2 regions of the Pseudomonas weihenstephanensis genome follow, and region 2 is predicted to be linked to the other one. Evidence: predicted binding sites of a transcription regulator. Region 2 holds the regulator's gene; the other holds the start of a gene.
The links. Region 2 encodes FliA, which starts transcription of late flagellar genes. Its sites were predicted from a motif close to CTAAAGTTTNNNNNNNNNNNGCCGNTAA; they were not measured.
Positions count from the first base shown of each region.

Region 1: flgM (flagellar biosynthesis anti-sigma factor FlgM) is a predicted target of FliA. The motif match lies at 1,962-1,989, and genes of this name have one in related genera.

Region 1 covers NZ_JAAEBV010000005.1:198,090-201,533, forward strand. Annotated here, with positions in the region: gene cheR (protein-glutamate O-methyltransferase CheR) at 1-47, opposite strand, end outside; gene GYN01_RS16990 (chemotaxis protein CheV) at 94-1,026, opposite strand; gene flgA (flagellar basal body P-ring formation chaperone FlgA) at 1,104-1,874, shown strand; gene flgM (flagellar biosynthesis anti-sigma factor FlgM) at 2,026-2,349, shown strand; gene GYN01_RS17005 (flagella synthesis protein FlgN) at 2,400-2,867, shown strand; gene GYN01_RS17010 (flagellar brake protein) at 2,960-3,444, shown strand, end outside.
Region 2 covers NZ_JAAEBV010000009.1:57,258-60,701, reverse strand. Annotated here, with positions in the region: gene flhF (flagellar biosynthesis GTPase FlhF) at 1-146, shown strand, start outside; gene fleN (flagellar synthesis regulator FleN) at 267-1,100, shown strand; gene fliA (RNA polymerase sigma factor FliA) at 1,097-1,837, shown strand; gene GYN01_RS21200 (chemotaxis response regulator CheY) at 2,042-2,416, shown strand; gene GYN01_RS21195 (protein phosphatase CheZ) at 2,438-3,226, shown strand; gene GYN01_RS21190 (chemotaxis protein CheA) at 3,238-3,444, shown strand, end outside.

The DNA of each region.
Region 1 (3,444 bases), on a different contig from region 2:
TCCAGGAAAACCCGGAACTGCTCAAAATCCAAATTACCCGTAGACAAATGATCCTGCCTCTATCAATCGTGTTAACCGCCAAGGGCCAAGCCCCTAGCTGTGGTCTGCTTCTTTGATCCGGTCAACTACCCGGGATGCCAGGTCATCAGGGCGGAATTTTGCCAAAAAGTCATTGGCGCCGACTTTTTTGACCATCGCCTGATTGAATACCCCGGACAACGAAGTATGCAGAATGATGTGCAACTTTTGCATGCGCGGATCGCTGCGGATTTCGGACGTCAGGGTGTAACCGTCCATTTCCGGCATCTCGATGTCCGAGATCATCATCAGAAACTCTTCTGACGGGTCTTTGCCTTCGTCCACCATGTTCTTCAGGTATTGCAGCGCCTGACGGCCGTCATTGAGCGACACCACTTCAACGCCGACCGTTTGCAGGCAACGTGTTACCTGCTTGCGCGCCACTGAGGAGTCATCCACCGTCAGCACTCGCAACGACACGGCTTTGCTCTGGGTTTCAACGTCAACTACACCGTGCGAAATGCTTTCGGATGAGGGCGAAACTTCAGACAGGATTTTTTCAACGTCGATGATTTCGACCAACTGATCATCCAGCCGCGTCACCGCCGTCAGGTAGTGATCACGCCCGGTGCCCTTGGGTGGCGGATGAATCTCCTCCCAGTTCATGTTGACAATGCGCTCAACCGAACGCACCAGAAAACCCTGCGTTTTAGTGTTGTACTCGGTAATGATCACAAACGGGCTGCTTTGATCTTTCAAGGCGCCTGCGCCGGTGGCCATCGCCAAGTCGAGAATCGGAATGGTCGCCCCCCGAATACTCGCCACACCGCAGACCACCGGGTGAGATTTTGGCATCACTGTCAGCTTGGGGCATTGCAGCACCTCGCGGACTTTGAACACGTTAATCCCGTACAGCTGCTGCCCGTCCAGGCGAAACAACAACAGCTCCAGGCGGTTTTGCCCCACCAGTTGAGTGCGCTGGTTAACCGCATCCATCACCCCAGCCATACTCGGTTCCCCTCAAAAACTTTAAGTTGCGACGCACATAACCCGGTAAACGGCACGGGCTTTGCTATTTATCCGCCATGAATGCAAAAACGACAATTTCTCGCCACTGGCCGATTCCTCAGACGCTGCGCCGCCGCTTTTTAAGCTTCCTTGCGGCCGGGTGCCTGATAAGCGCTGGAGCACAATCCTACGCTGATGGGTTTACATCTCCTACTCAGCTTATCGGCGTGACCCAAGGCTTTCTTGAATTCACTGTCGAAGACTACCTCGCCACTGGTCATATAGAAGGCCGCTACGAGATCCAGGTAAACAACCTGGACCCCCGCCTGCGCCTGGCCCAGTGCGACAAGGAATTGACAGCCACCCTTGAAAGCCCGGCCCAACCCATGGGCCGCGTCACCGTGCGCGTACGCTGTGAGGGTAGCTCGCCCTGGACGATCTTCGTACCGGCGCAGGTCAAGTTGTTCCGCGAGGTAGTGACCGTTACCCACCCGCTCAAGCGCGGCATGGTGATCGACTATGACGACGTAGCCCTGCGTGAGCGGGACATCAGCCTGATCAATCAGGGCTACATGACGGCTGTGGAACTGGCCGTTGGCCAAAAACTTCTGCGACCAATGGTCACCGACCAAGTGCTGACGTTGACGCATCTGGAGCAGGCCGCCGTAGTACGCAAGGGCGATCAGGTGGTGATCAACGCCCGCAGCGGCACACTGACTGTCAGAATGCCCGGCGAAGCGCTGTCCGACGGCGGCCTCAGCGAACAGGTTCGGGTCAAGAACCTGAACTCCAAACGGGTGATCAAAGCGCGCATTACCGGGCCAGGGCAAGTCGAGGTGGCTTTGTAGGACAGTTGGCATACGTACCTCAACTTTCCTACACTGTCGCTTGACGCAGATCAGTACTGATTCGCGTCGACCTATGATTAATCGAGCCTAAAGTTTTCTCGGGTATGGCCGAAAACATGGCAAGCGTCCAAATACCCAGAGGTTTTCCAACATGGTCATCGACTTCAGTCGCCTAAACAGCGCCACGCCTTTAACCGGCAGTACGCGCAGCAACGCCACTCAGGAAGCAGGTAGCGCCACGCAAGCGGCCCCTGTTAACGCTGAGCGCGCTGATGCCAATGCCCCGAGCGGGGAATCTGTGCATCTGAGCCACGAGGCACAACAGTTGCAAAAAATCAGCGATTCGCTGCGTGACCAACCGGTTGTCGACAAAAGCCGTGTGGCTGAGTTGAAACAGGCCATTGCCGATGGTAGCTACACCGTCGACAGCAATCGGGTCGCCAGCAAATTGCTTAACTTGGAAGCCCAGCGCTAGCCTTCGCGGCAAGCGCCAGGCTTTTGGACGCTTAAATTCCAGAGCCAGCCATGCACGACACGACTTTACTGCAACTGATCAACGACGACTTCGGCTCGGCCCAGACACTGCTCAGCCTGCTGCAAGACGAAACAGTCGCCCTGCAAGGGCGCGATATGCTGGTGCTCGAAAAGATCCTGGCACGCAAGCAGTCGCTCATCATTCTGCTCGACCAGCATGGGCGCAAACGCAGCGAACTGCTGGTTAGCCTCGGCTTGACAGCCAACCACAGCGGCCTTGAACAATTGGCCAGCCACTCCGATGTTGGCCCGCAACTGCTGGCCCAAAGCGCTGCACTGAATCAGTTGCTGGCTGAGTGCCAAGCTGCCAATGCAGTCAATGGCCAAGCCATCCAGACGCAACAGCTCATTACTGCCAATCAACAGCGCATCCTGCACGGCGGCGAAGCCCATACGTTGTATGACGCTCGCGGCACCACAGCGCTGGTCAACAAACCACGCGCCTTCAGTCAGGCTTAAGCTCGCCGGCCTGCACTATCCTAAGGACGCAACATACTGGCAAAATGCCGCCTTTTGCGTGTTGTTGTATTTTGTCTGGAGATTGACGAACCGTGTCCACTGCCGAAGATGCTCCGCAGCCTCCAAAGGTATTCACCTCTGCCTTGGAAATTTCCGCCACTTTGCGGATGCTAAAAGAGAGCCATGACCCCCTGATCATCACCTTCCACGAACGCAGTCAGCGCTTTCAGAGCTATTTGATTGACGTAGATCGCGATACCGCCACCCTCGCCTTTGATGAAATGATCCCGCGTGACGGTGAGCGTTTTCTTGAAGCTGGCGAGCCGTTTCGCGTTGAAGGTTTTCATGATGGCGTACGCATAGCCTGGGAATGCACCACTCAACTGACCATTGAAGACAAAGACGGTCACCGCAGTTATCACGGCGCCTTACCGAGCGAAATCGTTTACCACCAGCGCCGTAATGCGTTCCGCGCGGCACTCAAGCTGGCGGATCTGGTCAGCGTAAAAGTCGACGGGGACAAGATTAAATTCCCGATCGAAGGCAAGTTGCTGGATGTGTCCGCCACAGGCTGCAA
Region 2 (3,444 bases):
GTATTCCCGATGACCTCCATCTGCCGCGTCGTCACCAATTGGTGAGCCGTGCGGTCAGTGTACAAATGCAGGAAGAACCCAGCGAAGAGGCCATGGCCGATATGTTCGCTGATATCTACCACAGCCCCTCCAAACGGGTTGGCTGAGGTAGTGACGATTACGTTGCAATGTACCTACATTGATGGTCTGCACAGTCCTGTTCCCGTTGAGGAACCCGCAGCCAGCGTATGTAGCCGCGTCTAAGTAAGACAAGGTAAAGAAAGATCATGGGCAGCATGCATCCCGTACAGGTGATCGCAGTGACCGGCGGCAAGGGTGGCGTCGGTAAAACTAACGTTTCAGTCAACTTGTCGCTGGCGCTTGCCGAGTTGGGCAGGCGCGTGATGTTGCTGGACGCTGACCTGGGGTTGGCGAACGTCGACGTTCTGTTGGGCCTGACGCCCAAATACACCCTGGCCGATGTGGTCGAGGGGCGGTGTGAGCTGCGCGAAGTATTGCTGCAAGGCCCTGGCGGGATTCGAATCGTGCCAGCGGCCTCGGGCACTCAAAGCATGGTTCACCTGAGCGCGGCGCAACACGCGGGCCTGATTCAGGCGTTCAGCGAAATTGGCGACAACCTTGATGTGCTGGTGATCGACACGGCCGCGGGTATCGGCGAATCGGTGGTGAGTTTTGTGCGCGCCGCCCAGGAAGTGCTGCTGGTGGTGTGCGACGAACCCACCTCGATCACCGACGCCTACGCGCTGATCAAACTGCTGAACCGTGATTACGGCATGAACCGTTTCCGGGTGCTGGCCAACATGGCCCAAAGCCCGCAAGAGGGGCGCAACCTGTTCGCCAAATTGACCAAAGTCACGGACCGCTTTTTGGACGTCGCCCTGCAATACGTAGGCGCTGTGCCGTACGACGAATGCGTGCGCAAAGCGGTGCAAAAACAGCGTGCCGTTTACGAAGCCTTCCCGCGTTCAAAATGCGCACTGGCGTTCAAGGCCATTGCACAAAAAGTTGACACCTGGCCTTTGCCAGCTAATCCACGTGGGCACCTGGAGTTCTTTGTTGAGCGCCTGGTGCAGCAAACCAGTGCGGGAACGGCCCAATGACAGCCAGCGGCTATCGCATGTACAGCAAGTCGTCGCGTGACAGCCAATATGAGCTGATCGAACGTTACGCGCCTTTGGTTAAACGCATCGCGTATCACCTGCTGGCGCGATTGCCCGCCAGCGTGCAGGTAGAAGACTTGATCCAGGCCGGGATGATCGGCCTGCTTGAAGTCTCGACCAAATACGATGCGAGCAAAGGGGCGAGTTTCGAAACCTACGCGGGTATTCGTATCCGTGGCGCGATGCTGGATGAAGTGCGAAAAGGCGACTGGGCTCCCCGCTCGGTGCACCGCAACACACGTATGGTCAGCGACGCCATTCGGGCAATTGAAGCAAAAACCGGTTGTGACGCTAAAGATCACGAAGTTGCGGCCGAACTCAATTTAAGCCTGGATGATTATTACGCCATTTTGAATGACACCTTGGGCAGCCGGCTCTTCAGCTTTGACGACCTGTTACAGGATGGCGAGCATGAAGGGCTGCACGAGGACGGCGCCAGTGCGCACCTTGAGCCATCGCGAGACCTGGAAGACGAGCGCTTTCAGGCCGCGTTGGCCGAGGCGATTGCGAACTTGCCCGAACGTGAGCGATTGGTGTTGGCGCTGTACTACGACGAAGAGCTCAACCTCAAGGAAATCGGTGAGGTGCTGGGCGTCAGTGAGTCGCGCGTCAGTCAGTTGCACAGCCAGTGCGCCGCGCGGTTACGCGGGCGACTGGCCGAGTGGCGAGCGCGCTGATTTCTGTAGCAGCTTAATTACTGTAGGAGCGAGCGTGCGCGTGATGCGGGCGATGGGTGTTGAGGGATACACCGCATCGTTTTTATCGCGCGCACGCTCGCTCCTACAGGTTCATGGCGTGTAACACAAACCGAATTGATTGAATGGCGCGTTCAGGTGCTGAGCGCGTTTTAAGACTGCTTGGAGGTCGAATTGGACAAGAATATGAAAATCCTCATCGTTGATGATTTTTCAACGATGCGGCGGATCATTAAAAACCTGCTGCGTGACTTAGGGTTCACTAACACCGTGGAAGCCGATGACGGCATCACGGCGATTCCGATCCTGAACACCGGCAGCATCGACTTTCTGGTCACTGACTGGAACATGCCGGGCATGACTGGCATCGACCTGTTGCGCCACGTGCGCGCGGACGAAAAGCTTAGAAGCCTGCCTGTGTTGATGGTGACCGCAGAAGCCAAGCGCGAGCAAATCATCGAAGCCGCCCAGGCGGGGGTTAACGGCTACGTCGTTAAGCCGTTCACGGCGTTGGCTCTCAAAGAGAAGATCGAAAAGATCTTTGAGCGTATCGGCCACTAATGGGGTCGTCACGGGGGCGCTATGGAGCATAAAGAATCTACACAGGGCGATTTTGAATTGACCCTGAAAAAACATGCCCGCGAGTTGGTCGACAGCCTTGAAAAAGGTCAGTTTGGCGATGCGGTGCAACTGATTCACGAATTGAACCAGACCCGCGATCGTGGCTTGTATCGAGAAGTCGGCAAGCTGACGCGTGAGTTGCACAGTGCGATTGTCAATTTCCATATCGACCCGCACATGCCACAAGCCGAAGAAGTGTCGCAGATCACGGATGCGACCGAACGTTTGTCGTATGTTGTGCGCTTAACGGAAGCTGCGGCCAACCGCACCATGGACCTGGTGGAAAACAGTACGCCACTGGTCAATGGCCTGGGGGCAGAAGCCAAAGCCCTGAGCGCAGATTGGGGGCGCTTTATGCGTCGCGAAATCGGTGCTGAGGAGTTTCGTGAGCTGGCCCGTCGGGTTGACGGTTTTCTGACGCGCAGCGAAGAAGAAAGCCATAGGGTCGCCGCCAACCTCAATGACATTTTGCTGGCCCAGGATTACCAGGACCTCACCGGTCAGGTGATCAAGCGGGTCACGCAGCTGGTGACAGAAGTTGAAAGCAATCTGCTCAAACTGGTGCTGATGGCCAGTCAGGTTGACCGTTTTGCGGGGATCGAACATGACCGCGAAGCACTGCGGGCAGAAAATAATCCGCAAAAAAACCTGGCCCAGGGTGAAGGTCCGCAGATTCATGCCGATAAGCGTGATGACGTCGTGTCCGGTCAGGACGATGTAGACGATTTGCTTTCAAGTCTTGGATTTTAAGGAGCACGTACATGAGCTTCGGCGCCGATGAAGAAATCCTTCAGGATTTCCTGGTTGAAGCCGGCGAAATTCTAGAGCAGTTATCCGAACAATTGGTTGAGCTGGAAAGCCGACCGGATGATGCGGACCTGCTCAATGCAATTTTTCGCGGTTTTCACACTGTAAAAGGGGGCGCCGGCTTCCTCCAGCTCAACGAGCTGGTGGAGTGCTGTCACATC